Regions from separate parts of the Leuconostoc sp. DB-1 genome, predicted to be linked through region 3. Evidence: riboswitches for the same ligand, from Rfam matches in the RefSeq annotation. Region 3 holds a riboswitch; each other region holds the start of a gene.
The links. Region 3 has a riboswitch for thiamine pyrophosphate ahead of thiE (thiamine phosphate synthase). Riboswitches for the same ligand answer to the same signal wherever they lie in the genome.

Region 1 (8,379 bases), 320 kb from region 3:
ATCGGCCCGTAGTTTAAATAGATCCAATACATTGATGTAACGTATTTTTAATGATGGTATGTGTTCGTGCAAAATTTGTATTGCTGCTAAACTTTCTGTCGTTGGTTCAGAACCAGCTGAAGTAATAATAATATCAGGTTTTTCACCTTTGTCAGTACTTGCCCAATCAATGACACGTAATCCCTGCGTAACAAGCTGTTTGGCCTCAGTAGGTGAGAACCACTGTAAGCGGGGATGTTTGCTGGCCACAATATAATTAATCTGTTGCGTTGCTTGCGCAGCATGTTCAAATGTTGCGACCAAGCTATTAGCATCCGCTGGGAAGAACTCGCGAATGAAGTCTGGTTGCTTTTCATACAACATTGTTGTTACACCAGGATCTTGGTGTGAGTAACCATTATGGTCTTGTTGGAAAACAGTTGAATCAGCAATAATATTTAATGCCGGCACGTCCTTACGCCATGAAACGTCATGAGAATGATTCAACCACTTAAAATGTTGCACAATCATGTCATCAACTTCACGAATAAAGACCTCATAACTGGCAAAGAATCCATGACGACCGGTTAGCGTATAAGCTTCAAGCATCCCCTCATCATAATGCTCTGATAACATAGAATCAATAATACGGCCTTCAGGTGCCATGAATTGATCATTAGGTTCTTTGATTGGTAATAGCCATTGGCGATTAGTTGTTTCAAAAATGTCTTGGAAACGATTAGAAGCTGTTTCATCTGGGCCAAAGCCACGGAAGTTAGTAGGATTAAGTTTGATGATATCACGCAAATAGTCACCTAACAAAATAGCATCTTGAGCTAAGTTATTGCCTGGCTGATTATTTTCTACCAAATAATTGTCAATGTCAGGTAAAATTAAAGGTTTGATAATACCAGCATTGGTGACCGAATTATTGGCCATACGTAGCTCTTTTTTCGGTAATACTTCTTGGATAGATTGTGTTAACTGACCGTTTTCATCAAATAATTCATCCGGTTTGTAAGATTGTAACCAATCAACCAGTTGTGGTATATATTCAGGATGATTTTGGTCAGCAGGAATTGGAATTTGGTGTGCACGAAATGAATTTTCAATTGGTTTGTCATCCCAAGTTTTTGGCCCTGTCCAGCCTTTAGGTGAACGTAAAACAATCATTGGCCAAAGTGGTCGTGTAATCTCTTCATTTGTCTGCTGAACGGCTTTTTCTCTAATGTCTTTAATCTCAGTAAATACTGTGTCCATGGTTTTTGCCATTTCTTCATGAACTTGCATAATCGGTTTGTCAAAAGAACTTACAAAGTAAGGGTGCCATCCCAGACTGTGGAAATACTCGGTTAGTGTTTCATCAGATTCTCGAGAGAGAACTGTGGGATTCGCAATCTTGAAGCCATTTAAATTCAAAATTGGTAATACAGTACCATCATTTTTAGGATTCAAAAATTTATTAACATGCCATGAAGTGGCTAGGGGTGCTGTTTCTGCTTCACCATCGCCAACAACAACCGCAGCAATGAGGTCTGGATTATCCAATACAGCACCAGCACCGTGCAAGATAGAATAGCCTAAAGCACCACCTTCATGAATCGATCCAGGTACTTTAGGATCAGCATGTGAAGCAACGCCACCGGGGAAAGAGAAACGCTTAAACATTTTCTGCATACCCGCTTCATCCTGTGTGATTTCTGGAAATGCTTCGGTATAACTACCATCAAGATAAGCATTTGAAATCATTACTTGTCCGCCATGGCCAGGCCCCTCAATGTAAAACATATTCAAATTAAATTTATTAATAGCACGATTTAAATGGGCATAAATAAAGTTTTGACTAGGAATCGTGCCCCAGTGCCCGATTGGGTGAATTTTAACTTGTTTTGCCGTTAACTTTTCCTTAAGCAATGGGTTATCTAACAAATAGAGTTGTCCAACTGACAAATAATTGGTAGCTCGCCAGTAGGCATCTAAATTGTTCAGGTAATCTGTTGAATCGATATTCATTTGATACTTCCTCCAATTTGTGACAACGCATACACAAAGTGCATGCTACGATTGCGTAAAAATATTGCAAGATATAAAATTAACTTTGCAAAGTATAGTGAAAAGTTCAGAAATAAATTGATAATTAATCTGAACCTGGCGAACACCAATTCATTATCAAGCCGTGTTTTTACATATTCATCGTAAAGGTTGTTTTTTAAAAAGTCAATACCAATACATTAATTGGTACGACCCAATTAATGTATTGGTATTGACTTTTATGGTTATAATCGCGTCATAACGGGAATTAACGTCTTAAAATTACTATTTGGTAAAATAATTTGTTTGCATACTTCTGAACAAGTGTGTTACACTCGATTTTGTTATTAGTCGATTAATTAACATACTAGGGGTGCTTTTAAAAAAGCTGAGAGAGAAGAGATAATCTTTGAACCCTTTGAACCTGATCTGTAGCAAGCAGCGTAGGAAAGTATGAATATATGATTTTTTTGCAATCATATAAACAGCCATACTATATCTAAGAGCGTTTGCAATATAACTGTTATTATTGCAAACGCTCTTTTTCTATGTGTTGAAAATTTAGGAGGCAATTTTGTGAATCAACGTATTTTTTTGGCGGCACCTTTCAAACAACTTTTGAATCAAAACAATCGAGTCAATACGGAAACTACACAGGCACTGCAGCAAGTAATGCAAGTGTTAGAAGATAAAGGAATGTTTGTGGATAATGCGCACAAACGAGAGAATTGGGGATTAGAAATGATGACCCCCACTCAATGTACAGATGCTGATTTTAATTCCATAAAAAATTGTGATATTTTAATGGCTTTTCCGGGTAGCCCAGCATCACCAGGTACCCATATTGAAATTGGCTGGGCGTCAGCATTTCATAAAAAGATTATTTTGCTTTTAAAGAATGATGTTGACTATGCATATTTGATACGTGGTCTTGGTGTAATTGGGGACGTAGAGTATATCTATTACGAAGATATGAATAGTTGCCTTTCACAAATAAGTAATGTGATAGACAATTATCTACAACACAATAAAGTATTGTCAAAGTAGCGTTGAATGAGGGAGTTGAGTTAAATGACAACATATGAAACCTTTGATGATGCCTATATAGCCGAACTAAATGAAATATATCATCATGCAGAATTTTTCAATGAGCCCAGAGGATTTAGTAGTCGGGAAAAATTAGGTGTTAATTTTAAAATTGAAAATCCCGTACAGAGAATTGTATATAGCCAAACGAGAAAAACAAATATTATCTTTAATTTTGCGGAGGCATTGTGGTATCTAACAGGAAACAATAGCTTGTCTTACATCAGCTATTACAATAAACGAATGCCTGATTATTCAATGGACGGGCAAATACTAACCGGTACGGCATACGGCAAAAAGCTGTTTCATTTTGGGGAACAAAACCTAAATCAATGGCAGAACGTTAAACAAGAACTGCTAAATGATGCTGATTCGAAACGAGCGGTAATCCAAATATTTGATGCACACGAATTAACAATTAATCAAAATTTAGATGTATCTTGCACATTGGGATTGCAGTTCTTAATTAGAAATAACCAACTTAATATGGTGGCTTACATGCGAGCAAATGATGCGTTTCGAGGCATAGTAAGTGATATTTTTTCATTCACCTTTATCCAAGAATTTATGGCACGAGAGTTGAATCTTAAAGTTGGAAAATATTACCATAGCGTGGGCACAATGCATATTTATGAACCTGATAATCAGTGGGTGACGCATGTGCTCAATGAATCAAATGATCAAACATTTATCTCTCCTAAAATGCCACAAGGAAATAATTGGGCGATGGTACATGAGCTAATGCATTATGAAGAAAAATTGAGAAAAAAAGAATTAACAATGAATTGGGTGGACATTCAACAGACTGAGTTATCGTCGTATTGGCAACAAATATTGGCCTTATTTAGTATTTACCAAATGATTTATTATCACGAGGAAGTGGACCAGGTGTTATTTGACCATCTTTTGCCAGTATATCAACATCTTTTGCTGAATAGATGGCCAACGAAAATGAGTAGAGGGATGGTGTCCAATGACAGAAAATTTATTTAAGGATGAAGTCGTGGCTAATCAGTTTAACGACTATAATGACGTATTAGAACAGGTTTTGGGATATAATTTTGTTTTGTCGATTTTGAAATCGACTCAAGCAAAGAAAATATTAGACTATGGATGTGGCCCTGGAAAAGTTTCGCTGCGTTTAGCAAACCAACTATCAGCCGATATAGTTGCGGTTGACGAGTCTGCTAAAATGATTGAAATTGCGAAAAGAGAGCGTAAGCATCAGCAAATTGATTATAAAATTGTTAAAAAAGATAATTTAGATTTTATCTCTGATAATTCAGTAGATGGTGCGATTGCGTGCTATGTTTTTATTAACAATCAGTCTGAACAACGAATTTTAAAGATTATGAGGGAAATTTATCGAACATTGCGACCAAACAGTCACTTCATCATTTTAGATACTAATCCAAATACCACGGGTGTACCATTTTCAACTTTTCAAAATGGTGAACCGGGGAAATCTTATAGTTATGGTGAAGAACGTGTTGAAAAGTTGAATCTGGACTCGCAAGAAAAACTTATTTTGCATGATTTTAACTGGCCAAATCGTATGTATGAAACGAATTTAAAGCGAGCAGGATTTAGTGAAATTACAGTTCGGTATCCAAAGTTAGAAGATTTTTCAGCAGAACAAATCCAACAAATAGAACAAGAGTATCACTATAAGAGTTGGTTAAATGAAAAAACACAAGCACCATTTATTTTATACCAAGCTATAAAAAAGTAGATTTTTCGAGGAACAAAAAAAGACCAAAGCATTTGTTTTGGTCTTTTTATTATTTTATTTTCAGTTTTGAAACTAAACTAGCATCGGGCGTAACATATAGTGTTTGCTGTCCTTCAAAAATAACAAAACCTGGCTTTGAACCATTTGGTTTGCGCAGTTTTCCGGCAGGTAAATAATCGACGGGGACATTGGCAGATTCACGCGCCTTGCTGAAGTAAGCAGCGAGCTTTGCGGCCTCAATAAGCGTTGTATCTGAAGGATTAGAATCATGAATAATAACGTGTGATCCTGGTATTTTTTGGACGTGTAACCAAATATCTCGACGATCAGCTTGTTTTAATGAAAGTCGTTCGTTTTGCAAGTTGTTTTTACCAACTTCAATCAACGTACCATCGGAACTTTCGAATTTATCAGGTTTTGATACCTTTGGTTTTTGTTTATTTTTCTTATTGGCGCGAATGTATCCCTCAGCGGTTAATTCGAGGCGGATATCTTCTACGTCCTTTGGAGATGCAACATCTAATTGTGCGACAATATTATTAAAATAATCAATTTCTGCGTCGGTCAACGCAATTTGCTCATTAACAAAATCTACGGCCGTACGTAATTTACGGTATCTGTTGAAATATTTTTCAGCATTTTTCAGACCGTTTAGTTTAGGATCTAAGGGGATTTCTAGTAAATTATTATTATCATAATAATTTTCAATAGATACGCTTTTCATTCCTTTTTGAACGAGGTGAGGGTAGGTAATTAACAAATCGCCTTTGACTTTTAACTCATCAGCATTTTCAGCGTCTTCAAGTGTTTTTAATAATTTCTTTCGCTTAGCCGTATTTTTTTTCAATTCGTTTTTAACAACCCGAACGAGGGTACCGGCTTGTTGGTTGACACGTTCTCTTTCAGCTTTTCCGATGTAATAGGCGTCAAGCATGGTGCCTAACGTTGGAAATTCTTCTTGTGACACGCTGTCTTGCAACCAGTCAAAGGCAGAGTAGCTAAGAGAACCATCTTTTGAAGTGAAAAGTGTGGGGGCGAGATGGTCAAAATGAGCCAACCATTCACGCGCATGCGCTAATTGATCACCTGCCTGATTAATTGCTCGAGCCAATGCTTCCGCGGATTCTCTTCCGAATCCCTGATACGTTTTTTGAATGTATTTAGGCCATTCTTCGAGAGGTGTATCTAGGATCATTTGAGCTAAACCATCTAGCCCTGCAGTAAACGGATTCTTCAAATTCTGGGCAGGAGGCAAAACATAAGTTGCACCAGGAATCAAAGAACGGACACGATTTTGGTCGGCAGGAACATGTTTAATTAGTTCCAGGATACGGGCATCACTTTCACGAACTAAAAATAGGTTTGAGTGGCGTCCCATCATCTCTAAGGTTAAGCGGATTTCTTGTATGTCCCCTAATTCATTACGTGCATTAACGTAAAAATTAATGATACGATCATTTTCAACTTGCTCAATTTTTTGTAATTTAGCGCCTTCTAAATAGCGTCGTAAAAACATTACGAAGTTTGGTGCAGTTTGCGGGTTTTCGTAGGGAATACGTGTGATTTGGGCACGTGCGTAGCTGGGATGAGCACTCAGTAGGAGCGGATAATTCTGCCCATTATTACGGACCACGAGTACAATTTCATTTGGATAAGGTTGGTGCACCTTGGTGATGCGGCCACCTGTAATTAAATCATTTAGTTCATGCACAATCGCGTGCGTAAATAGTCCATCTAAGGGCATTCTGTGTACTTCCTTTTATCATTTGTTGCAGCCGAGAAAATATTTATATCATAGTTACAAACGTTTTATTTGTTTAATTTATCATTCTTTAATTGTATCACGTAATAATAGCGGAGTTGGCTCACTTCTAATATTCGTATGCATAAAAAAACAAACTACTTAACCTGGAGTAGTTTGTTTTTTTTGATTTAAATCAATGGACAGGCAAGGGGCTGCTTGTCTCGATGGCGGAAACGATTTCTTCCAGTGATTGGCTACCAAAAATAACATTATCGCTATTATTAATAATCATCGCGGGTACACTCATGATATGATATGATTCGCGTAGTTCAGGGAATAATTGCAAGTCAATCATTTCGGCAGTTACATTATCATTAATTGCGGCAATGTGTTGGCAAGCAGCCACAACATCTGGACAAAAATGACAAGTTAATGACACACCAATATTCAGATCTATTTTTGGTAAACGCTGTATACGTTGGACAAGCTCTGTATCAATTGTTTGACCAGGCCCAGCAATATTATAGAGCGCTAGAACTAGAGAATTTAACTCATGTCCGGTAGGAATACCACTAAATTGAATTCCAGTATCTTCATCATTGTCAGTAAGCAATCTAAAGTTTGGCATATGGTGAACATGATATTTGCTTTCTAGTTCAGTACTAGTAGGTTCCATTTTAAATTTCAGGTGGCTACTTAGTTGGCTAAACTCTTCCAAAAATGAGGAAAGTTCATGACTTTTTGATGAGTCGTCTGTCAATTGATGCAGGGTAACATCTTGCGTAAGTTTATCAAAAATAGGTTGTAAGGCTTGTATAATTTCTTTTGCGAACCACTGTCCAGTGTGAGTAGGAAGGGCAGAATGATCAGTTGCATCAATAGTACTTGTAGGTCCTTTAGTAACGTCAGTTTTTGGAGCGGACACTGCGGAACGGTTAACCGGAATATTAAGCCTGTGCTTTTGTTCTGACACAAATAGCTCTGCACTAGTAGCGGCATTGGCACCATCAGAAGCCGCCGTGACGATTTGTCTAAGTGGCTTAGAAATGATATCCCCAGCAGCAAACACCCCCGGAATATTCGTTTGACCCTGGGAATCAGTCACAATATATTTGTGCTCATCCAACATAATATCATGTTGGAACATTTTTGTTTGCGGATCTGTGCCTACGTAAACAAAAATACCAAATGTATTATCACCATCAGCAACATGGTAAGTAGTTTGCTCACTTGTTTTGTTGTTAATAAAGGTTGCATCAGTTAAGTAGTTTTGACCAGCCACCGTTTGAATTTCTGTGTTTGGCCAAATGGTGATATTGGCGTTGAGGCGTGCACGATCAGCAGTTAGTGGCGGGCAAGTAAAGTCATTAGATCGCATCACAATGGTGACGTGACGTGCAAATCTTGTGAGGTAATCAGCTTCTTCAGCAGCAGCATAGCCACCACCGATGACGAATACTTCTAATCCACTAAATAATTCACCATCACAAGTTGAGCAATAGGCCACACCACGGCCTCGAAAATCTTGCTCACCTTGGAAACCAACTTGATGAGGTTCAGCACCTGTAGCAATGATGATGCTACGTGCATGGTAAGTATCTTTTTTACCAGTAACTGTTTTTATGACCTCATCACTAAAATTGTAATCAGTCACGGTATCAAAAACGAATTGAACACCAAAACTTTTTGCCTGTTGGTGCATTCTATTGACTAATGCTGTACCATCAATTGTTTCAACAGCAGGATAATTTGCAACAGTTGAGGTTGTTGTGACTTGCCCACCAATTTGGTCACCTTCAATAATTAA
Region 2 (8,379 bases), 420 kb from region 3:
TTTATACTTACTGGAAACAAGGTATTGATCAAAAACCCGTTGTTTTTGAGGCTTATTTCCGTAAAATGCCTTTCAATAATGGCTATGTTATTTTCAGTGGTTTAGAACGAATTGTCAAAATATTAAATCAACTGAAATTTACTGATGACGATATTGATTATTTACAATCATTAGACCTATACGACACTGAATTTTTAACGTACCTTAAAAACTGGCATTTGACTGCAACAATACGTTCGGCTTATGAGGGTGAAGTGATGTTCAACAATGAACCGCTTTTGCAAGTTGAAGGACCTCTGGTCGATGCTCAATTATTGGAAACTTTACTGCTCAATATTATCAACTTTCAGACATTGATTGCTACTAAAGCGGCTCGTATTGCTAGTGTAACAAATGGTGACCCCCTATTAGAGTTTGGTACACGTCGTGCTCAGGAATTGGACGCTGCGCTTTGGGGTACCCGTGCTGCTTTTATTGGTGGCTTTGATGCTACATCTAATGTTCGTGCAGGAAAACTATTCAATATTCCTATTTCTGGCACACATGCTCATGCGCTTGTTCAAGCTTACCACAACGATTATGATGCTTTTCATGCCTACGCAGCAACACATAAAAATGTTGTTTTTCTAGTAGATACATTTGACACACTAAAATCTGGTGTTCCAAACGCTATCAAAGTAGCCCGTGAGTTTGGAGATAAGATTAATTTTCAAGGGGTTCGAATTGATTCAGGTGACATGGCATACCTTTCTAAAAAAGTTCGTATCATGTTAGATGAAGCAGGATTCACGAATGCCAAAATTTATGCATCAAATGATTTAGACGAAAACACCATTTTAAATCTTAAAATTCAGGGTGCAAAAATTGATGTCTGGGGAATTGGCACAAAATTAATCACAGCATATGATCAACCTGCCTTAGGTGCGGTATACAAGATGGTTAGTATCGACGGCGATGACACAATTAAATTGTCAAACAACGTTGAAAAAATCTCAACCCCTGGAAAAAAGCAAGTTTGGCGAATAACAGATAGTAAAGATGGCAAATCTGAAGGTGATTATTTGACTTTCGATGATGAAAATCCTAGCCAATTGGAAACTTTGCACATGTTTGATCCCAATCATCCTGTTATTTCTAAGAACATTAAAAATTTCGATGCACAACCGATGCTACATGATATTTTTGTTGAGGGTGACCTAATTTATGATTTGCCTGATATTACTACAATTAAAAGCTATGCCAAACATTCGTTAAACGATCTATGGGATGAATACAAACGTATACTGAATCCTGAAACCTATCCTGTTGACTTATCTCAAAAGCTATATGATGCTAAAATGAATTTAATTCATGACATTCGAAACAATATACAGGAGATGACCAAATGAGACCTTTACAATCTAAAATAATTGCTGATCTGCACGTTCAGCCCGTTATTGACCCAAACATTGAAATCAAGCGCTCTGTGAATTTTCTGAAACAATATCTCACTCACAGTGCTTACACCGGTTTAGCTATTGCAGTAAGTGGTGGTCAAGACTCCACACTTGCTGGTAAAATTGGCCAACTTGCTATTGCTGAACTACGAGCAGAAACGAATCAAAAGTTCGAATTTGTTGCGATTAGGCAGCCATACGGTGAACAACAAGATGAAAACGATGCCCAAGATGCACTCAATTTTATCCAACCTGATTTAACAGTAACAACAAATATCAAAGATGCAACTGATGCTCTGGTAGGTTCACTGCGTCTTGGTGGATTAACCGTTGATGACATGAGTCGCGGTTCAATTAAACCAAAAGTACGTATGATTGCCCAGTATGCTGTTGCTCGCGAGCATAATAGTGCCGTTATCGGAACTGATCATGCGGCTGAAGCCGTAGCTGGTTTCTTCACCAAGTATGGTGACGGCGGCACAGACATTAACCCTTTGTGGCGTCTAAATAAACGACAAGGAAGGCAGCTTCTCGAAGCATTACACGCCCCAAAGCATCTATACGACAAAGTACCTACTGCAGATCTTGAGGATGAACGCCCACAGCTGCCTGATGAAGTTGCTCTGGGTGTTAGATACGATGTCATTGACGATTATTTGGAAGGCAAAGATGTTACAAGCACCGATGCCGAACGAATAGAAGAGATGTATCTGACAACGCAACAAAAGCGTCACGAACCAATCACTATTTATGACACTTGGTTCTATTAACTCTAAAATTTGATTGTTATGTTCCCCTATAAACACTTAAAAAAGCCACAATATCATTATATATTGTGGCTTTTTTAGTATTTACTAATTTAAATTATAAGTCAATTTTTCCAACATACTGTAACTGCGGATCGTGAGACATGTCATTAGGATTTGTTCCCAAAACATTAACTGGCACCGGCTCGTTTAGTTCCTTATAGTAAGCAGCCCAAAAGTCAGAAATTTGTTTTCGTCTGTCTCCAAAAAACATTGGTTGTTCACTAAATTTGACAAAGTCTTCAAAGGCTGTCACTACAAACTGTGAACAATAGAAGCTGTTCGTACCTGGCTGAAAAGAAAAGTTATAGGGTTTACCCAAATGCGTTTTAGCGTTAAAAATAATTCGCTTCGTATTTTTAACATTTGTGCGGTAAACATCAGCACTTTTATTTTTCTCTAAAAAAAGCTGAAGCGATTGTAAACAAACGCCTGAATCAGCTGTTGCATGAATGACATTTTCTTCGTCGGCTAATATCGCAACATGAACAAAATTTCCCGTTGATTCTGCAATACCCTCATCCAGATCGCTATGTCCATTTTTTACAAAAAGTAAATCTGCTTGTTTTAATTTCATAATCATAGTCTAACACATTTGTTTACCAAAGCTTAATAACAAATAAACAGTACTGAATGAGTAGCATAACGACGCCAATGATTAACCACCCAGAAACTTTTGTTGGAAATAATCGGTGGTAGCTACGGCTTTCACCTTCTTCAAAACCATGAGAGGTCATAGCCATCGCTAAATTATTTGACCATATTAATGCTTGACTAATGGCTTTAAAATAAAGTTTAGGCGACCAAAAACTCAAGACCTCACCTCGCATCAGCCCCACTGCCCGAATCGTTTTAACTGAATTTATAATTTTGGGAATAAAACTCAATGCACCCAGAATGCCATATACAAAGGTTGCGGACATTTTGACATTTTGTTCAAGAGAACGTAATAATTCGTACAAAACCATAGTCGACATAAATGCCGCGCCCATGAATACATAGGCACCTACACGTGTGGTCATTACTAGTGCAAAATGTAATCGTTGTGATTCGTCTCCTGTACCAAAAAAATAAAATGATGTGAATGATCCGAATGCCGGCAAAATTGATACAATCAATAACCGAGCAAAAGTTTTCAAATGGCTTTTAGTCACTATTAAAATCAAAATACTAACAACAATTAAAAACAGATTGAGATAAACTGATTTTGTGAACGCAATTTCTATCGAAATAAGCAATACTAATAGTAATTTTTGTGTTTCATTCATGAATTAACTACACTTTCATATTTCAAACCATTTTGATCAAAGCGAACATGATAATCAATATATTGAATAATGCCGTGTGTTTGGTGTGAAATCATGATAATACTTTGTTCAAGGTCATTTGACGACTGTTTAATGATTTGCATGACATGTTGAATAGAATTCGTATCCAATCCAGATAATGGCTCATCTAACAGCAAGGTGTCGGGTGCAATAATTAACATAATCAGTATTTGTAGCTTTTTTTGTTGGCCACCTGATAATTCGTAAACACTATGCTTTTCAAGACCTATTAAATTTAACTTTTGCATGCACTGGTCAACCTTCTCAGTTGTCCAATAATCAGCGTGATGGCTATGGGCTCTAGCCTGCTCAACTTCTTCAGAAACGGTAATGTTTAAAAATTGGTCAGCTGCATTTTGAAATACTAAACCAACTTTCCTAGCATATATTTTTTTACGAAGTTTATCGAGTAGCTTCCTTTGATACAACAACGAGCCCTCATAATCGTGTAATCTTGCAAAAGTAAGCAGTAAGCTTGATTTTCCAATACCATTGGGTCCAGTAATTAAGGTGATTTTATCTTTTGCCCACTCAAAACTGCTATTCTTCAATATGGATTGTTTACCGTTGTTTACCGTCACATGTGCCATGCTAAACACAGACTCATTAAATTCATCATTAGTAACAATACTATCATTTACATCTTGTTTAAAAAAAGGAGACCAAGCTGTAGAATCAATACATGCTATATGTCGATTTTCAATACGATATAAATCTGTTATCAGATTTTCGTATCCACTTGTGTCATGATCTGAAACTAAAATACCATGTCCTTGATCAACTAATTTTTTTAACAATACTTGTAACTCATGTCGATGCTCTGGATCAACGGCCGCAAAAGGTTCATCCAATAAAATAATTTCTGCACCCATCGCTAATGTTTCAGCTAAAGCAACCTTTTGCAATTCTCCACCTGACAAGTATGAAAGTTCTCGGTGTCGCAGTGATTCAATTCCTACCTCTGATAAAGCAGAATTAATTCTCTTATCAATTTCCTCGGTAGTTAAAGATAAATTTTCTAATGAAAAAATTAATTCATCTTCTACGCGATCCATGGCAAATTGTTGATCTGGATGCTGAAATAGCATGGCAACTTTTTTAGCGCGATGGTTCGCTTTGATTTGAGCAATTGATTGATGGTTCAAAGACACTTCCTGTGACAATTCGCCGCCATATTTAGGATATAACCCAGCTAAGGCAGTCATCAAAGTTGATTTGCCACATCCAGATGAACCAACTAATAATATAAATTGTTCTGGTCTAATCTCCAGTGAAATATCTTCTAAGATAATTTCATCGTCAAATTTAATATCCAAATGATTGGCCTTTAATTCCGTCATACTTTTATTGACCTTATCGGTTTGTTTTTAATAATTTAGACTTCTCTAGCAAGTTGACAATCCAGTAAACTAATAGACCGGCAAAAAATGCAATTGAAATCCAGCGAACAATAAACAACCCAACTAGCATACCAAAATCAAATTGTAGATATCCATCGTGGAACAATGACCAGATGAATGTCACGCATGTTCCAGTAAATGTTGACAAAATCAAACCCATTTTCCAGCTTTTATATCCTGTCAAAGTAAAACCAAGCTCTGATCCGATACCTTGAATAAATCCAGAAATTAGTGTTGCAACACCCCAATAGCCGCCCAACAAGGCTTCTCCAGTGGCGCCAAGCAATTCACCTATTAATCCCGCACCAACACGTTTCAATAAATAACTAGCCAATGGGGCTGCCATCATCCATGGCCCAATAGTGATTGCAATGGTGTATTGGTGTAACCCAAGCGGAACTAAGACTGCATCAAGTGCTGTGTACACTGGATCCATAATAAAATAAATCACACCAAAGGCAATACCAATCAACGCCATTAAAATGACTTCTCGCAAAGACCATTTCCCTTTTGATCCCGCTGTTACTGTTTCTACTTGTTCCATAAACATCTCTCCTCTTGTTTCGAGGTTGTATGTTTCGATAAAATACCTTTTATAGTATAAGTGTCCATACAAAAAGCCACCAACCACAAAAGAATTTAGTGATTGATGGCATCAAAAAGACATCTTAATCTAACTTATTCTTCCTTCGCAGGTATTAACCTGACAGGTTCAATGGGTATTATCTCAACCTTACGGTACCCCAGATAAAATATTAACTTCGTGAATTAGTATAACCTATTCTAATTTTAAATGCAAAGAAATTTTCTAGCCCATTAGCTACACCATAAAACCATTTGCAATTTTAATTTTTCAATGCTATGCTAATCTCATTAAAAAATATATATGCTGTCCACTAGGGGTGCCTTCTTGGCTGAGATGATATTATTTATCAATCCCTTCGAACCTGATCTAGTCAATGCTAGCGTAGGAAAGTGGTATTCTTTTTACAAAAGATACTCTTTTTTGCCTAGTCAAGAGAGAGTTTTTTTGTTGGATATGTAAAGATTTTAGGAGAAATTATGTTTTCAGAAGAATTGCGCACCCAAGCTGCACCAATTATGACAGCCATTCATGATCACGCATTTGTTCGTGGCATTGCGGACGCTTACGTTCCCCGAGAAGCTTTGATTTTTTACGTTGAACAAGATTTCCAATATCTTAGTGAATTTATCAAAATTTATGCCAATGCCATTACAAAATTAACTGATCGTAATGAAATGAAATTTTTTGCTGATTCAATTGATTTCATTTTAAATAGCGAAATTCATCCCCATCATGTTTTTTGTGACGTTGCCGGCGTTGAATATGAAACATTGCAACACGCCACGCCAACACCTAAAGCATATCTATACGAATCACATATGTATCGTGCGGCTGACACCGGCTCCTTATTAAATATTCTAGCTGCTTTTCAGGCGTGCCCTTGGACCTATAATGAAATTGCAAAAAAACAAGTTCAGGAGAAAGCAAACACAAATGATAACCCATTCAAAAGCTGGATTGATTTTTATGATAATACAGATGATGATTCGGAAGTTTCACTATCTGACAAAATCTTTGAATGGATAGATCGCTTGGCAGAAAATGCAACAACTCAACAACGCCAACAGGCCACACATTTTTTTCTTAAAAGTTGTGAATTAGAATGGCAGTTCTGGGAACAAGCCTACCACCAAGAAGACTGGCGCTTCAAAGATGTATTAAATCAGGCAAACACTTTGTAAGGCTATTGATGTAAAGAAGTGAAATTTAATAACACAAAAATGTTGCGTCGTTATTTAATGACGCAACATTTTTGTGTATCCGTGAATTTATTTGTTTGTAGCTTTCAAAAAAGCTAATTTTAATTCAGCATTGTCTTCTGGTGTACCTAACGCAATACGAATCCACTCAGGATTAAGTCGATCGTTGACTTGGAAACCTTGTTCTAATAATTTTTGACCAACTTTTTTCGTTTCGCCAACCTTTATCCAAATAAAATTAGCCTGTGATTCATAAAACTTAAACTTATTTTTAGTCAAAAAATCTTGGAACTTTTGGCGCTCTACTTGAAAACGTTGGACATTTTTCTGCAAGTACTCTTGATCTAATACAGCAGCCGTGCCACCAGCAATCTGATAGGTTGATAAATTATAGGGTAAACGAACTGCTTGCATCGCACTATAAAGGGTATCTTGCATGATGCCATATCCAACACGTAAATTAGCTAGACCGTATGCCTTTGATAAGGTACGTAGCACAACCAAGTTTGTGTACTCAGCTACCAAAGGTGCCACGGTAGCATCAGGTTCATCTACAAAATCATAGTAGGCTTCGTCCACTACTAACGTAATATTTGCTGGCAGCTTGTCCAAAAAGCGCTTAATGGAGCTGGTTGTTTCGAATACCCCTGTTGGATTGTTGGGGTTAGCTATCCATACCATAGCAGTTTTATCATCAATAGCATCTAAAATCGCATCAAAATCAACATGCCCGTTATCAACATTAACGGGTATTTTTTTTGTTGTAGACTGTTCGATTTGTGCATGCATCGCATATTCACCAAATGTCGGATTGGGAATAATAATATTTGATCCTGGTTCCAACACAACACGAGTCAACAGCTCAATCAATTCATCTGCGCCAGCACCAAACACCAAATGTTGTGGGTCAACATGATTTAACTCAGCTACCGCTTCACGTAGTTCTGTCGCTTGCCCATCTGGATAATAACCTAAAATATCATCGGAAACAGCACGTACAGCTTGAGCAACTTTGGGTGATGGACCATACACAGATTCATTGGCTGATAAGCGGGCTAAATGTTGCAATCCATACTTTGCTTTTACAGTTTCTACTGGTAATTCTGCTTGATAAGCTGCTAAAGCTTTAACTGTCTTTTTCATTTTTCTTATCTCCTCGCCAATCAGCGCGTTCATGCAATAATGATTTTTTTCCTAAGCGTGACCCTAATTCATCTTTAATATCATCTAAACTGACACCCTTTTCAACTAATAAGACCATTAAATGAAACAATAAATCTGAAGTTTCATAAATTAGCTCTTCATTATTATTTTTGGCGCCGAGAATTACTTCCGTGCTTTCTTCTCCCACTTTTTTTAGAATTTTATCTAATCCTTTTTGATATAGATAATCAGTATAGGATCCTGTTTGGGGATTTTGTTTGCGCTCAAGTGCTTGTTCATAAAGTTCTTCAATTGTTTGTTGTGGCATCATTTCTCCTTTTAGTGTGGTATTTACTCTTTTGGAAAATAACCATCAGTCCATTTATTTGCAATGGTTGCTTGATTAGCATCTGCTAAACCTTCACCTTTTATCGTGTTAAAAAAACATGAGTAAGCATTAGTATGACAGGCTGGCCCTGCA
Region 3 (8,379 bases):
TCAGAAACCGATTGCATCTGATGGAGAACCGTTGGCTGATATCACGGTCAAAGCACAAACTTTACACGGTATTGCAATTACTGCTGAGGATATTCCTGGTGCAGTTGATGAACTGCCCATTCTTGCTCTAGCTGCTACACAAGCTGTGGGAGACACGATTATAAGTGGTGCAGAGGAATTACGTGTAAAAGAAACTGACAGAATTTCGACAGTCATTAGTGAGCTAACTAAATTGGGCGCTGATATTGATGAGAATCCAGATGGTATGGTTATTCATGGTGGAACGCTCTTGCACACGTCAAATGGCTCAACACTACTTGACTCACATGGGGATCATCGCATTGGTATGATGAACGTGATTGCTTCTCTCATTACTGAAGGGGATGTAGTATTAACCGGTGAAGAAGCTATGAGTGTGTCGTATCCTGGATTTGTAGAAGATGTGTCCTCAATTAAGAGAGAATGGTTATGAAAAATATCGTTGTTGTGGGTCTTGGCGAAATGGGGGCATCGTTAGCCAAAATTTTAAACAAAGAGCCAAAAAACCAAGTAATAGGTGTTGATATTAATGAAAAGTCGCTCAACTATGCAAAAGATCATGGTATTGTTTTTGAGGCAGCTTCTAATTTAGTAAATGTTGCATCTCATGCTGATGTTATTATCTTGGCCACACCAGTAACTTATATCGAAGAAATGATTCGTTCATTATCTCAACTATCTCTAAAAAAAGAGGTAATCGTTACGGATACAGGATCGACAAAACGAGATATTATGGATGTGGCTGAAGCAGTTTTGACACCAAAAAATATTCATTTCGTTGGTGGGCATGCTATGGCCGGTACTCATCGGAGCGGTGTTGAGTGGGCAAATGAAAAATTGTATCAAGATGTGCCTTATTTCTTAATTTCAAGTTCAATTTCTAATGCTCGTAGGTTGCAGGAAATTCTTGAACCGATTGCCGCTAAATTTATGCCAATTTCAGTCAAGAAACACGATGAGCTGATGGCTGTAATTAGTGATATACCGCATATTATGTCTTTTGCATTAATGAATACTGCCACTAACCAGCTGGGCGATTCAACGACATTTGGACAGTATGTTGCTGGTGGCTTCAAAGATATGACACGCATAGCGGAAAGTGATCCAAAGTTATGGACTGATGTATTGTTAAGCAACAAAGAAGCAATATTAACTAGTCAGTCCTTGATAATCGAGCAATTACAATTATTTTCTCAAGCAATTGAAGATAATGATGCATCAACTTTGATGACTTTAATTTCGTCAGCACAGGAGTCAAGAAAAAATTTATTGTTAAAGTGAGAAAATTATGATTAAAGAACCAGATACATTAATGCTTATTGGGTTTATGGGTGCTGGGAAAACGACTGTGGGTAAGGAAATTGCTCGGCAACATCATTCAAAGTTCGTAGATATTGATTCTGAAATTGAACGTGCTGCCGGTAAATCAATCGCAGAAATTTTTGAAGAACGTGGCGAAGCCGGCTTCCGTGAGTTAGAAACCAAAGTTTTAAATAATGTACAAACATTTGATGGTGTTGTTGCCACGGGCGGGGGTGTAGTGGAACGACCAGAAAACTTAGAAATTCTTCGCCATTCTCCAGCGACAATTATTTATTTACATGGCAATTTAGAAAGTACTATTGGCCGCTTAATTCTTGAAGGACAGCGCCCGTTACTTCAAGAAAAATCGACGGCGGAATTCTTTGCATTATGGCAGGAACGTGACCCAAAGTACGAAGAAGTTGCCAATTTCACCGTAGAAACAGTTGGTAAAACACCGGCGCGTATTGCAGCTGAGATTATTGCCTTATTTAGCGCTAATGAGGATGAACTAGCACTACTACAATTGCGTTCACAGATAGATGCATTTGATCGTCAAATTTTTAAAATTATTTCGGAACGTTTTCAGATTGTTGAAGCAGTGGCTCGTTATAAAGAAAAATTTGGTATACCAACGATTCAACAGGATCGTATGTTAAAGTTACGTAAGGAATTGAAATCAGATTTTAGTACTTCTGTAGATATCACAGATGACATGATTGATGGTATTATGACCATTTTGATGCAGGCTGCCATTGACAAAGAGAATAGGCAATTAAATAGGTGATTTATGAAACTTCACACATTAGGACCAAGTGGCACAGATTCTGAACAGGCAGCACAATATTATTTAACGGACGAAACCCTAATTTTGCACAATAGTTTTGAAGAAGTTTTATTACATCTAAGTGACTATAAAGGGGATAAAATAATTTTACCAGTTGCATTTAAGTCTAATCAGGAACCAGATTTAAATTGGGCCGACTTTAATTATTTAAATTGGTCACAGCTTGCAATTGAAAAAACATTTTCGCTACCCTTAATGACGATGAGTGTGATTGAAAATACCCAATTTGAGCGAAATGTAGCAATAGTCCATGCGGCCACAGAAGGCTTAATGAAAAGATATTTAACCTCTGTGAATTTAGATAATGCTTGGGGGCCGTCAGTGATGTTTGCACCAAGTAAAATTGTTGCATTACAGAGCTTTATAAAAGAACAAAATCGGTTTACAATTGTTTCTGAAGAACAATTCAAAAAATTACCTGAAAGTAGTGACGAAAAATACCAAATTAGGCAACAATTAAAGCCTCAGATGGTTTGGATCGTCTATAGAGTCCTATGACATTAAGAGAACTATTAAACATACCTAGCAGTACGAATAAACCGATTATAGCAGTCCCCCTAACTTTAGGACCTACGGACAAAATTAGTCCGTTCGCTCAAAAACTACAACAACAAAATCCAGACATTGTTGAATGGCGGGCAGATTACATCGCAGATGACTTTAGTCAGGCGGTTATGTGGCAACAAGTTAAGGTTGGGGCACAAAGTGAATTGGCGCAAAAAGACGTTTCTGCCATGACAGAAGCGAAAATGTTGTCAGAAATTGATAATGCCAAGCAAGAATTCATGGCTAATTGGCCACAAATAAATGTTCAAATTATTAAAGAGTTAACTGGTACGGTGTTTAATAGTATTGGTGGTTTTCCGGTGTTGTTAACATATCGTACGGTTACACAAGGTGGCCGTGGTGAAATGAGCCCAACCGAGTATGCCACTTTTATGATTACTGCTTTACATTCGGGGTTTCCGTTTGCAGCTGTTGATGTTGAATATACATTAGATGAGCCGATACGACAAAGTATTATGGACGCAGCCAATAAAGCCAATGTTCCAGTATTACTGTCATACCACGATTTTGAATCTACCCCTAAAAATTTGCCAGCTTTAATCAGTGATATGGCTGATACTTCAGCAGATATTATCAAATTGGCTGTCATGCCTGAATCCGAAAAAGACGTTGATTACCTATTGCAAACAACTAAGAACGTCAATATTTCGCAACCATTAATCACGATGAGCATGGGAGAGATAGGTAAACGTAGCCGTATCGAGGGATATCAATATGGGTCAGAAATGACCTTTGCAGTACTTGATGGGACACAAGGAAGTGCTCCTGGGCAGCTGACAATTAATGAATTATTGCAAGCTTGGCAATAATGTGCTATATTAGTTAAGACCAACTGGGTAGTATCTATCTACCTACCCGCTATCTCTCCGGAGGTAGCGCTTTTTGTTTACTTTGATTTACTAGGCAATTGTTTCTTGTGTTTACAAAAAATAAATGTTATAGTATTCATGAAATTATATATGTATGTCTGGGGTGCCCGCGAGGGCTGAGAAATACCCATTGAACCTGATCGGATTAAAATCTGCGTAGGAAGATGTGATTAATAGATTTTTTATTAAGCTGTTTTTTTGCGTACCTATTTGCGCAAAAAAAACAGCTTTTTTATTTGAAAAATTTAAAAAGGTTCAGTGTATTGAAAAATTTCAAAAATATATTATCAGGAGGTTTACGAAAAGGAGCCCATGGATGTAAATATAACTAAGGTGCTAAAGCTATATTTAGTCACAAATCGATACGATTATTCTGATGAAGAGTTTTTAGGTCGAATTGAAAAAGCATGTCAGAACGGTGTCACAATCGTTCAGCTAAGAGAAAAGGAGGTTACCACGCATAAGTATTTTGAACTGGCAACGAAAGTGAAAGAAATTACTGACAGATTCAGAATTCCATTGATTATTGATGACAGAATAGATATCTGTCAAGCAGTTGATGCTGCTGGTGTCCATATTGGCGATAATGACTTACCGATATCAGTCGCAAGACGTTTAATTGGTCCAGAAAAAATTTTGGGTGTGTCTGCTAAAAGTGTCATGAGAGCCACACAGGCTGAACTAGAGGGGGCAGATTATTTAGGAGTTGGCGCTATTTATCCAACTAAGACCAAGGTAATCACAAAACCTACGTCAATCGAAACTTTAAAGGAGATTACACGAACTGTCTCCATACCAGTCATTGCAATTGGTGGTATCAAGGAACATACAATTCACAACTTTAAAAATACTGAAATCAATGGTGTGGCGATGGTTAGCGAAATTATGTGTGCCGAAAATATAGCGGACAAAGTATCCGACACGATTAAAGAACTTGACCAAGTACTTTAAAAACTAGAGAAAGGTGGTCCTAGGTAATGCTTAAGATAAATGGCTCTGTAGAGAATCAGTACGTTGGAAAAACAATTGCACAACTGCTCAATGACAAAAATGCTGCTTTAGAAAACATTGTAGTTGAACACAACGGTAAGATTTTACAACGTGAACGTTTTGTAGATACTTTTATTCATAATGACGATCAAATTGAAATTATTTCATTTGTAGGTGGAGGTTAAAGGAAGTCTTATGCACAAAATTAATATTGATGGTTACAGCGTTCAAGAAGTATATGAAGATATGAAACAACGCAATGTGCCAGGAACGTCAGAAAAACTTGCACAGGCCCATGTGACTATTGCAGGTGCCGGTGGACTTGGCTCTAATATTGCCATCGCATTAGCGCGTGCAGGAGTAGGGCATTTGACTTTGATTGATTTTGATGCTGTTGAGTTGAGTAACCTGAATCGACAGCAATTTAAATTGAGTCAAATTAATGTACCAAAGGTAATTGCGCTAAAACAAAACATATTAGAGTTCAATCCATTTATTACAATTTCAACAATTCAAGAAAGAGTCACGTCGCAAAATGTTGAAGCTCTATTTGGTGATAGTGATATCATATGTGAGGCATTTGATGACCCGCATAGTAAAGCAGTCCTATTAGGTAGTTCTCGTGAAATTTTTCCAAATAAACCGCTTGTTATGGGCAACGGGTTAGCTGGAATTCATAGTCCAAATAATATTAAAACGAGACAACAGAGCGAAAATGTATACATCTGTGGGGATAACATTAGTGCTGGAGTAGAAGGATTGATGGCACCAAGAGTGCTTGTGTGCGCTGGTCATCAAGCAAATGTCATTTTACAGCTAATACTCGGTAAAGTGGCTTTATAAATTTAGGAGAAACTAATAGTAATGAAAGAAAATACTGATACCTTGACCATTGGTGGTCATACATTCACTTCAAGATTCATTTTAGGATCCGGTAAATATTCCTATGAATTAATTGATTCAGCAGTAAAAAATGCTGATGCTCAGATAATAACAATGGCATTGAGACGTTCCAATGACGCCAAGGAAAATATTTTAAACTATATTCCTGAGAATGTCACTATTTTACCTAATACTTCAGGCTGCACAAATGCTGAAGAAACTATCCGAATTGCTCGTATTGCCCGTGAATTAAGTGGTAGTGACTTTATTAAATTAGAAGTAATTCCTGATAAAAAATACTTAATGCCTGATAATTACGAAACATTAAAAGCAACAGAAGTTCTGGCCAAAGAGGGCTTTATTGTAATGCCTTATATGTTGCCCGACTTAAACATAGCCAAACAATTAACCGATGCGGGAGCGGCGGCAATTATGCCACTAGGAGCACCAATTGGAACCAACAAGGGCCTGTCCAACAAAGATTTGATTCAAATTCTTATTAATGAGATTGACTTGCCAATTATAATTGATGCGGGTATCGGAAAACCTAGTCAAGCTGCTGAAGCTATGGAGATGGGGGCAGATGCCATTATGGCCAACACAGCAATGGCAACTGCTGGAAATATTCCTTTGATGGCTGAAGCATTCAAATTAGCAATCAATGCCGGGCGTAAAGCTTATTTAGCAAAACCTGGCCGGGTATTAGATGGATCTGCTTCACCGTCTTCAACGCTAACAGGAGTAAGTAATCCTGCTTAGGATGAATTCAAAAAGGAACTCACATGGAAAATACGATAGACCCAATAAATAAACGGCATAATAGTTGGGTCACTATTATTTTATTAAATTTTTTTGGTTGGATATTCATATATGCAGACCGGACAATATTAAATCCTGTTATGCCAGCTATTCAGTCAGAATTTGGCTTGAATCATAGCCAACTGGGTTTGATTTCGTCCTTGTTTTTCTTAACGTATACCATCGTGCAAATGCCTTTTTCTACCTTAGCAGACTACTTTAGTAAAAAATGGATTATTGGACTTGGTTTCATATTTTTTGGTGTGATGACCTTATTTTCTGGATTAGTCACAACTATTGGACTATTCTTAATTACTAGAGCAATGGGGGGTATTGGTGAAGGAAGCTTCTATGGCGCATCGTATGGATTATCCTCGCAAGTATTACCGAAAAACAAGTTAACTTTTGGAACAGCTTTAATTAATTCTGGACAGGCCTTTGGGCAAATTCTTGGCACATTATTATCCAGTATTCTTGTGTTACAGCTTCATTTTCATTGGTCTACCCCATTTATCACTATCAGCGTACCGACTGTAATCGTTGGACTTCTGTATATATTGGTTATACGAGACAAGCCGTTTAATGCATCAACTAAACCAAATCATTCTAAGACTGCAATTAAGTCAATCGACATCAAAGCGCTATTTACACGTAATTTGTCATGTACGTACTTGATGCTTTTTGCTTCAATTTATGGGCAGATTGTAATGATTACTTGGTTACCGTTATACTTGATAGATTATCGGCATATTTCAGGAACAAATGTAGGGTGGGTAGCATCCATTGTGCCGTTTATCGCCATTCCAAGTGCATTATTGTTTGCTAGAATAAATGATTATTTGAAAAATACTAAGACATTGATATGTATTTTAGTTCCTTTGTCGGCAATTTCACTGATTGTCGGCGTAACGATTAATAATGATATGGTCTTGTTACTGTCTTTGCTAGTCTATGGGGTAACAGGAAAAATGGCATTAGATCCTTTGCTATTGTATACCATTAAGATTAATGCTAAAAATTCGCAGCTGGCAATGACATTTGGAATTTATAATTTTTTGGGGATGATTGCATCAATTATTGCACCAATCATGACTGGCTTCTTAATTGATGTTACGAAAGGTATGAGCATTAGTTTTTATGTTGCCGCATTATTATTGATGGCGTCGTTAGTTTGTTTTAATTTTGTGAAATATGAAGCTGAACGAGACTGAACGCTTATGAAAAATATAGTATCTTTACTAAACGAATTCAAAAAAATTGGTTTAACTAGTTTTGATGGTGTGACGCGCTGTGTATATGATGAAAATTGGTTGGCAGCGCAAAAAAAGTATATGCAGATTGCTAGTGACTACGGTCTTTACACCTTTGTTGACGATATTGGAAATGTCTATGCAACAACAGAAAAAACCTAGGCCAAAGAGCATTCATATTATCAGGATCACACATGGACACTGTAATTAATGGTGGTCCGTTAGATGGTATTTATGGGACTTTAGCGAGTTTGATATCAATTGGCACATTAATGAAAAAATTTGGTCGTCCCAAAATACCATTGATCGCTGTTTCATTTTCGGAAGAAGAGGGGTCACGTTTTAATACAGCTTTTACAGGTTCACGGTATCTCATGAATAAGTTAGAAGACACAGTATACGGTCTGAGAGATCATGAAGGTTTATCTTTTAATCATGCACGTCAAAATGCTGTTACTCAATTAAAGGAACTAGCATCTGAATTAAAAGTGACTGGTCTGATCCACGCTTTTATTGAGTTGCATATTGAACAAGGACCAATATTAGAGAAAAAAAGACAAGATATCGGGATAGTGACTGATATTGTTGGTCAGAAAAAGCTATTGATCAAATGTTACGGTGTTGCTAATCACGCAGGGACAACGCCAATGAATATGAGATGTGATGCAATGAAAAAAGCAGTCACATTGATTCATCAGCTTTATGCGGTTTTAGATGAATTTGTAGCGTTGAGATACACAATTGGACAAATACGAGTTCAACCAAATGCTGCTAATGTTATTCCTAGTGAAGTTGATTTTTCATTAGATTTAAGACATAAAAGCCAAAAAAGGTT
Region 4 (8,379 bases), 160 kb from region 3:
GTGAGATGGCTATTGAAATGCAGACTCTTTATGAGGAGGTACAAGACATTGAAAAAAGGAATCAAACGAGGGCCAAAAAAGCCACAGGATAAACAGCACGGTTTAGAGGTCGCAATCGAAAAAAATCGTACGGAAATGAGCCTTAAAAGCATGCAGTTTAATCGATTCATGTTAATCCGTTATGCCACAGCATTCTTTCTGTTCGTAAACTTGTATTGGGCCATAATTATGTGGCAGACCCTAGTGGCACTGATACCTGTTGCTTTAATGTTTATCGCTTCGCTAGCAATTATTGAACAAATTAAGTTATTTGGACATCATACGAACCAACTGATTTATTCAAAAGTGTTCTTCACATCACAGCTTATCGTGAATATCATTTTAATGGTGAGCATCCCAACATCGTTATTTACATTTTTTTACCAATTTATACAAAATACTGGTAGTAACCGCTTAGTGGTACTAATCCTGTTATTACTCAGTAGTAGCATACTTCTCATAGTTAACAAAAGGTTAGGCTTGATTGCAACAAATCACGATAAATATTACGCACGTTTGACAGCCTATCAGTCCGTTCTTAAAAATAATAAGGAGATGAAATAGTTATGGAAAATGGACCTATGTTTAACTTCCTACAAAAAGTGCTTTTGAAACCAATGACCAAAGTTTCCCAATATAGAATTGTGAGAGCTATCATGGCTGCTGGTATGGCTTCAATTCCTTTTACAATTGTTGGATCTATGATATTAGTTTTGAATATATTGCCGACAGTATTTCCGTTCTTAAATGATTTTTTCGACGCAACATTCTTTAAGTTTAGCGATTTGTACATGATTGCCAACACAGCAACCATGGGTATCTTAGCCATGTATTTTAGTTTAGCAATTGGTTTTGAATTAACTCGTATTATTCAAACAGAAGATAAACTAAAAGTAGCGCCATTAAATGGTGCCTTCTTATCACTATTTGCATTCTTTATGTGCTTGCCAGAATTGGTTTTAAAAGGCGGAAAAATTGTTCTGCTAAATACTATATCCAAGGACGAGACAGTTATCAACGGATTTAGAATGACTAGCACAATCGACCGTGTTGGAACAAGTGGTATTTTCACAGCGATTATTATGGCTATTTTAGCAGTTTGGTTGTATTCATTCTGTGTGAAACATAACTGGACGATTAAAATGCCGGATGCTGTACCGGAAGGTGTATCAAGATCATTTACGGCATTGATTCCAACTTTCGTTATTGCTTTTGTTGTACTGGGTATTAATGGTTCCTTAGTGTTACTCGGTACTGACATTTTCAAAATGATTGCAATACCATTTAGCTTCGTTACAAGCATGACTAGCACCTGGCTAGGAATTATGGTGATTGAGTTCTTGATTCATGCCTTGTGGATTGTTGGTATTCATGGCGCTAACATTATTTCCGCATTTATTACGCCTATCTTCTTAGCAAATATGGTAGCAAATTCAAATGGGGCTAACATACCGTTTGCTGGAGAATTTAATAATGCCTTTGCTATCTTAGGTGGCTCTGGTGCGACACTTGGATTATGCATATTTATTACTTTACTAGCACGTTCCGAACAGCTAAAAGTTTTAGGCCGAGCTTCAATCGTACCATCACTTTTTAATATTAACAAGCCGTTAATATTTGGATTACCAATTGTTTATAATCCTTATCTAGCTATTCCATTTTTCTTGGCACCAATGGCAACAGCTTCCGTTGCTTATGCAGCCATTAACTTCCATATCATTCGGCCAATTGTTATTCAAGCACCATGGCCATCCCCAGCCGGAATCGGTGCATTTATTAGTACCGTTGATTGGAAAGCAGCAGTCTTAGCAATAATCTGTGTTGTAATAGCTTTCATTATTTACTTACCATTTATCAAAATATATGATACTAAGTTGTACAATGATGAGCAGGGGAAAACACAAGTACAGCCTTAATGACGAGGCATCAAAATACTGGTCTGTGTTTAGTAACAGACTGGTATTTTTTATATTCTCGACTGGCTGATTTGTGAAAGGTAAATTTCATCAGTAAGGATATCACTTAATGACAAACTTATGTGAAAAATAGAATGAATTACTTACATTTAATAGAAAATTTATGATACAATAATGCTTGTGCTAGGGGCGCCAAAATGGCTGAGAAGAACCCTTCGAACCTGAACTGATTAACATCAGCGTAGGAAAGTGCTACATTTTTTAACGTAGCATTTTTCTCTAGGTGAGAAAAATGTTTTTTTATTGCATAAAATGACTTATTGAGAGGATTTTTTTGAAAAATGAATAATAATCACTAGGGGCGTCGCAAAGACTGAGATGATGTATATCGGTCCCTTTGAACCTGATCTAGTTAATACTAGCGTAGGAAAGTGACCAATATTTGATAACGACATGTACTGTTGTCAAAAGTGTCCTTTTTTATGTATTTAAGGGCACTTTTTTATTGGAAAAGGAATTTAATTATGATGACACCAAAACATAACCGAATCATGGATCATGGCCTAGCTGGAATACAGCACGTGTTTGTTTCTAACGTGTGGTTAGATCCAATTTATGTTGCCGCTGCCGCAGGGCTCTCACTGAACTTATCAACTAATCTTGTGAACACGATTTTTATTGTTTCAGGATTAGTCACGCTTACACAGGCAACAAAATTAGCGAAGCTGCCTATTGTTCAAGGGCCGTCAGCTGCTTTTGACGCGTTAATGATTAATGCTGGTAAAGCTGGTCAGTTAGCAACGGCGAGTGGTTCAATTTTACTGAGTGCACTCATTGTATTTTTATTGTCTGTTACAGGACTTATCAATAAACTAATCAAATTATTGACACCGGCAATTACCGGAACACTAATATTTTTGGTTGGTATTTCTTTATCTGGATTCACACTATCTGAATTCTTAGGTGTTTATCCAGGTGATAAAGGTTTCTCTTCACCAACAACACTTATTTTGTCTATTACTACAGCAACTATTGTCATTCTATTGTCGATATTTGGTAAGGGATTTTGGAAACGTTTTTCCTTTTTAATCGCGCTAATTGTTGGTGATATTCTAGCAGTTTCGTTAGGTGTCGTAGATTACAGCGTATTATCAACAAAATCATGGTTTGGCATGCCTCATTTATTGCCTTATGGATCGCTAAAGTTTAATTGGGTCATGTTTTTGACATTCTTTGTTGCCTATGTGGTTGCAGTGGTAGAGGCTTTAGGTGTCTATCAGGCAGCTGGCGATACTTTAAAAGAAAATATTTCACCAAGGCGCATTCAAAATGGTCTAATTGGCGAATCTGCGGGATCAATGTTTTCATCCTTGTTCGGAGGCTTTCCAACAACTGCTTTTGCGCAGAATGTAGGGATTTTAAACTTAACTGGTAATGTTTCGAGAATACCAGTAATTATTGCAGGGATTTTGTTTGTCGTACTAGGTTTTGTTCCTAAAATTGGTGCGTTTTTGGCAATAACGCCTAGTCCAGTGATTGGGGGCATATTTTTGCCCGCAGCAACAACTTTAATTCTGACTGGATTCAACATTTTGAAAAGAGCGCCTGACAACAATGAAAATAACATGATTATTGGATTGTCTATCATACTAGCGATTGCTCTGCCTAACTATGCAACCGGCTGGTCAGGTGTTACAGGTGAATTATTATCTAATAGCATATTAGTCGGTGCGTTGTCTGCCATCATCTTACAGTTTGCCTTGGTTAACTTACCACGAATGATAAAAAATATAAGAGGATCTCATGATTGAAAAATCTAAAAAAATTCAAAGCGACATTTTAACTTTCATTAATAAATACAAGGATCATCAAACAGAGCGATATGAATCGGACTTCAATCAGCTAGTTATGCGCATTTTTGCTTATCAATTTCAAAACAATTTACCGTATAAAAAATTTGCCCAATTGCGACATAAAAACCTCTTGACTGTAAAAAACTGGCGCGAGGTTCCGCTAATTCCGATTCAAGCGTACAAAGAATTAATTCTGTCAACCGAAGATATTAATCAAGCTGCGGATGTTTTTTATTCGAGTGGCACAACAAATATTAATCATAGAAGCAAACATTATATCTCGAATTTAAATATTTGGGAAGAATCTATGCGGGCAGGATTCAAGAAAAACGTTTTGCCTAATACGGATAAAATTAGAATACTTTCTTTGTTTCCGGGTATGGCAGATAACCCTAACTCTTCTTTATCTCGCTATATATCAACCGCTATACGAGAATTTGGTACTGAAAATAGCCATATCTTTTTTGAAAATAACCAACTAAACTATTCGGAACTAATCGTTGCTCTTCAAGAAGCAGAAAAAATCATGAGCCCATATTACTTTTGGGTGCTTCGTTTTCTTATGTTCATCTATTGGCATACTTACAGCAACATCATCAATCCTTTAATCTGGCAAAAGAAAGCATTATTTTTGATACTGGTGGATTTAAGGGCAAGTCAAAAGAAGTGAGTATGACTGACTTATATGCTGATTTGGAGAGCACATTTAAGGTGACACGCGAACAAATTATAAATATGTACGGCATGACAGAGATTAGTTCTCAATGTTACGATAGAAATTTAATGGATCATTCAGAAAATAAAACAGTTTATTTTGATAAAATAGCACCTGCTTGGGTAAAAACTCAGGTCTTGGATACTGAAACGTTACAGCCTGTTGTACAGGGTCAACGTGGCCTATTGGCATACTACGACTTAGCTAATTGGGATTCCTGCGTATCAATTCTAACTGAAGACATTGTTATCAAAAATAATCATGGATTCACAGTCATTGGTAGAGCAAAAGGATCGGTGGCTAAGGGTTGTTCCATCACCGCTGATGAGCTTTTACAACTGCAATAAAGGTGTCAATAATGTCTAATAAAGAAATGACAAAAATTAATATTTTTTACACGCCAGACAGCATTATCCTTGGTGATTTAACCGAAAAGGTAGTTGAAAATGAAACACATCATCTTGTATTGTGTTATCCCAAAATAACCGAACAAGAAATAAAAGAGATTACAAAAATAATAACGCATAACCGTAATCATTATTTAAAGCATCTTACAGTGAATGAAATTATTGATATTATTGCTCGGGCAGCAGAAAAATGGACTAACCCATCGTATCATCTTCGGAAAATAGCAGAAAAAGCAGTCCCCGCGGTAACTGGTTATGACGCTGATCAATTTAGTTTAGAGCTCAAAAACTTTATTCGCTTATTTCGAAAGAAAGAATTAAAACGATTTGTGAATACCGAACTTGGACAATCAGGTGCAATGTTGGATGATTTTCAGCCAAACCTTTCCGGTGGATTTTCAAAATTTTACGGACCAGATTTAATATTCCAAATATTTTCCGGTAACGTGCCAGGTATACAACTGTGGACACTCATCATGGGACTACTTGTAAAATCGCCAACACTGGGGAAAACATCTTTTGTAGAGCCTATTATGCCAGCCTTGTTTGTTCAGACGTTAGCTGAAATTGATCCAAAATTGGCAAATACGATTGCCATTCTACCATGGCATAGTGGTGGAAAATTCGAGGCGCGCTGTCTTAATTTGGCCGATACTATTGTTGTGTGTGGTGGTAAAGAAGCGGTTGCATCTGTAAAAAGCAAAACACCATTGAATAAGAAGATTTTAAGTTATGGGTACAAAATCGGTTTGGCAATAGTTGGTAGGGAGACGTTGACACCAGAGTATTATGCTCAAGTCATTAAAGACTTAGCTGAGGACATTGCCACCTATGATCAGCAAAGCTGTCTAGCTCCGCAGTCAATTTTCATTGAAAGAGGTGGGGCAATAACGCCTCAAGAGTTTGCGAGTATCCTGTCCAATGAGTTAAATAACTATCAAATCAAATATCCTCGTGCACCGATACACGAATCAGATAAAATCGCTATTGAAAAAATGCGGCAAGAAGCTGAGATAACGTCTATAAAAAACGGAGCAACCTCAGTATTTCGAAGTGACAATAGTACCGCATGGACTATTATTTTACATAATAATATCGGATTTAGCGCCTCGCCTTTGAATCGTTCAATTCATATTTTTGTTGTTAATGATTTGACAGATTTACCATCTGTACTCATACCGTATCAGCAATATTTACAGTCAGCAGGAATTGCGATTTCTCCGAATCGTTTGTTCTCGTTGGCAGATATGTTAGGGAAAGTGGGTGTTAATCGAATGAGTGCGCTGGGAAAGATGAATCACGTTTCCAGTGGCTGGCACCATGATGGACGCTTTAACTTATTGGATTTAGTTCGTGTTACAGACATTGAGCAGAGCTTAGAATTCTCTAGTGAGAAGTTTGATCCGGATGTGGAGTGAGGAGAATAAAAAATGCTATTAAAAAACAAAGTTGCACTGGTGACGGGAGCCAGTCGAGGAATTGGGGCAGCCATTGCCAAAGAGTATGCCAAACAAGGTGCCTTTGTCATTATCAATTACCTGGAAAATACTAAAAAGGCCGATGAAGTTGTTGCAGAAATTATTTCAGATGGTGGTCAAGCAATTGCCATAGCATGTGACGTACGTGATGAAAAACAAGTGAAAAACATGCTATACGATATTTTTGAAAATTTTGGTACGATCGATATCATTGTAAACAATGCATTAAGTCAATATCAATTTGATCCTAAGCATCGAAAAATGTTATACCAACTGAAGTGGAGTGACTACCAAAATCAAATCGACGGTAGTTTAAAAGCAGTTTTAAACGTTACTCAAGGTGCTTTATCAAGATTAAAAACAAATAATAGCAGTCGCATCATTAATATAACAAGTAATTTGATAAGGTCTCCAGCAATCCCTTATCATGATTACATTGTCGGAAAATCTGCTGTTCTTGGGTTGACACGTACAATGGCTAGTGAATTAGGTGCTTTTGGTATCCGAGTAAATGCTATCGCACCAGGATTGACGTACCCAACAGCTTCTAGTAAGTACACGCATCGTGATATTCGGGAAGCACTTATTGCGCAAACACCGACTAAACGTTTAACTACTCCTGAGGATGTGGCAGGTTCAGCCGTATTTCTGGCCTCAGAGCTTTCGAATAATATGACCGGCCAATGTCTGTTCATAGATGGTGGTTTAACTATGCTCTAATCGAAATCAACACAATAATTAAAATATAAAACACAATGGAATATTAAAAAGGAAATCATAATGAATAAAAATGTTAAGTTGACAAAAATAATGGTCGTTACAATTATGATAGCGCTAGATATCGTGTTATCTCCAATTTTTAGAATTGAAGGTATGGCGCCAATGTCCAGTGTCATGAATATTATTGCTGGTGTAATTCTAGGACCAGTATATGCAGTTGTTATGGCAGTAGTTACTGGAATAATAAGAATGCTAATGTTAGGTATACCCCCATTGGCTTTGACTGGTTCAATTTTTGGTGCTTTCGGTGCAGGTATCTTGTATAAGTATGGACGCAATATGTATTGGTCAATGTTTGGTGAATTTCTTGGGACCGGAATTGTAGGATCGTTAATTTCAGTTCCGGTGATGGTCTGGTTTACTGGACAACAACAAAACTTGTACTGGTTTGTGTATACACCTCGTTTTGTGGGTGCAACCATAATTGGATCAGTAATCGCTTATTTTGTTTTAGTAAATTTGCTAAAAATAAATTCTTTTAAAGAAATTCAGAGAATGTTTGTTGGGTAGCATAGCTATGAAAAATGAATTAATAAAAATTAAATCAATTTTACCTTTGCAAAAGGCACCGTTAGTACATTGCATAACCAATGATATTACGTTAGAAACGGTGGCTAATACTATATTGTATCTTGGTGGTAAACCTATCATGAGTAGTGATACCCGTGAATTTTCGTCATTATTTCAGTCAACAGATGCTCTACTACTAAACATGGGCCGACTTAATGAGTCACACGAACAAAGTCTCAGTCAAGCTAGCTCTTTAGCAGATATGACTAAAAAACCGACTGTTGTGGATCTGGTAGGCTATGGTATTACTAATGAACGAACAAAGTTAGGAATGGCTATGGCGCGTAATCATCCAACAGTTATCAAAGGAAATACTTCAGAAATCAGAAGATTTGTCGGCTTACCATCATTAGCAAAAGGTATTGATGGTGCTAGCTCTGATCAGCATGATCAGGCGTTAAAAGATCTCATTTTGTCTTTGAAACAAATAACAACTGAGTATGCCGATACTGTGTTTGTGGCAACAGGGAAAAAGGATGTCATTGTTCAAAATGATAAACACCTTATTTTGAGCAATGGCGTCGATGAATTGGATAAGTTTGTTGGGACAGGAGACATGGTTGGCGCAATTATAACTACACTTCTCGCGGTCGCGGTCGGTGAAGATCCGTGGGTTGCTAG

Region 1: another riboswitch for thiamine pyrophosphate. It lies ahead of HFP47_RS05815 (nucleoside 2-deoxyribosyltransferase); the one in region 3 lies ahead of thiE (thiamine phosphate synthase).
Region 2: another riboswitch for thiamine pyrophosphate. It lies ahead of HFP47_RS06295 (ECF transporter S component); the one in region 3 lies ahead of thiE (thiamine phosphate synthase).
Region 4: another riboswitch for thiamine pyrophosphate. It lies ahead of HFP47_RS03300 (solute carrier family 23 protein); the one in region 3 lies ahead of thiE (thiamine phosphate synthase).

Annotation. Positions count from the first base shown of each region.
Region 1 is NZ_JABFNJ010000001.1:1,186,673-1,195,051, reverse strand. Features, by position in the region: gene HFP47_RS05820 (phosphoketolase family protein) at 1-1,992, opposite strand, end outside; TPP riboswitch at 2,370-2,477, shown strand; gene HFP47_RS05815 (nucleoside 2-deoxyribosyltransferase) at 2,587-3,057, shown strand; gene HFP47_RS05810 (thymidylate synthase) at 3,082-4,089, shown strand; gene HFP47_RS05805 (class I SAM-dependent methyltransferase) at 4,070-4,828, shown strand; gene HFP47_RS05800 (NFACT RNA binding domain-containing protein) at 4,878-6,572, opposite strand; gene HFP47_RS05795 (FAD-dependent oxidoreductase) at 6,766-8,379, opposite strand, start outside.
Region 2 is NZ_JABFNJ010000001.1:1,294,663-1,303,041, forward strand. Features, by position in the region: gene HFP47_RS06270 (nicotinate phosphoribosyltransferase) at 1-1,388, shown strand, start outside; gene nadE (ammonia-dependent NAD(+) synthetase) at 1,385-2,206, shown strand; gene HFP47_RS06280 (YiiX/YebB-like N1pC/P60 family cysteine hydrolase) at 2,301-2,825, opposite strand; gene HFP47_RS06285 (energy-coupling factor transporter transmembrane protein EcfT) at 2,842-3,510, opposite strand; gene HFP47_RS06290 (ATP-binding cassette domain-containing protein) at 3,507-4,910, opposite strand; gene HFP47_RS06295 (ECF transporter S component) at 4,924-5,514, opposite strand; TPP riboswitch at 5,638-5,726, opposite strand; TPP riboswitch at 5,859-5,961, shown strand; gene tenA (thiaminase II) at 6,033-6,737, shown strand; gene hisC (histidinol-phosphate transaminase) at 6,825-7,898, opposite strand; gene hisE (phosphoribosyl-ATP diphosphatase) at 7,882-8,226, opposite strand; gene hisI (phosphoribosyl-AMP cyclohydrolase) at 8,250-8,379, opposite strand, start outside.
Region 3 is NZ_JABFNJ010000001.1:871,644-880,022, reverse strand. Features, by position in the region: gene aroA (3-phosphoshikimate 1-carboxyvinyltransferase) at 1-472, shown strand, start outside; gene HFP47_RS04165 (prephenate dehydrogenase/arogenate dehydrogenase family protein) at 469-1,320, shown strand; gene HFP47_RS04160 (shikimate kinase) at 1,328-2,128, shown strand; gene HFP47_RS04155 (hypothetical protein) at 2,132-2,686, shown strand; gene HFP47_RS04150 (type I 3-dehydroquinate dehydratase) at 2,683-3,564, shown strand; TPP riboswitch at 3,714-3,804, shown strand; gene thiE (thiamine phosphate synthase) at 3,937-4,575, shown strand; gene thiS (sulfur carrier protein ThiS) at 4,602-4,799, shown strand; gene thiF (sulfur carrier protein ThiS adenylyltransferase ThiF) at 4,810-5,457, shown strand; gene HFP47_RS04130 (thiazole synthase) at 5,479-6,255, shown strand; gene HFP47_RS04125 (MFS transporter) at 6,279-7,505, shown strand; gene HFP47_RS10660 (hypothetical protein) at 7,512-7,706, shown strand; gene HFP47_RS04120 (hydantoinase/carbamoylase family amidase) at 7,739-8,379, shown strand, end outside.
Region 4 is NZ_JABFNJ010000001.1:712,555-720,933, forward strand. Features, by position in the region: gene HFP47_RS03285 (PTS cellobiose transporter subunit IIA) at 1-92, shown strand, start outside; gene HFP47_RS03290 (sugar transporter) at 49-603, shown strand; gene celB (PTS cellobiose transporter subunit IIC) at 621-1,955, shown strand; TPP riboswitch at 2,131-2,220, shown strand; TPP riboswitch at 2,303-2,402, shown strand; gene HFP47_RS03300 (solute carrier family 23 protein) at 2,480-3,766, shown strand; gene HFP47_RS10600 (hypothetical protein) at 4,352-4,870, shown strand; gene HFP47_RS03310 (acyl-CoA reductase) at 4,882-6,348, shown strand; gene HFP47_RS03315 (SDR family oxidoreductase) at 6,361-7,128, shown strand; gene thiW (energy coupling factor transporter S component ThiW) at 7,189-7,698, shown strand; gene HFP47_RS03325 (hydroxyethylthiazole kinase) at 7,706-8,379, shown strand, end outside.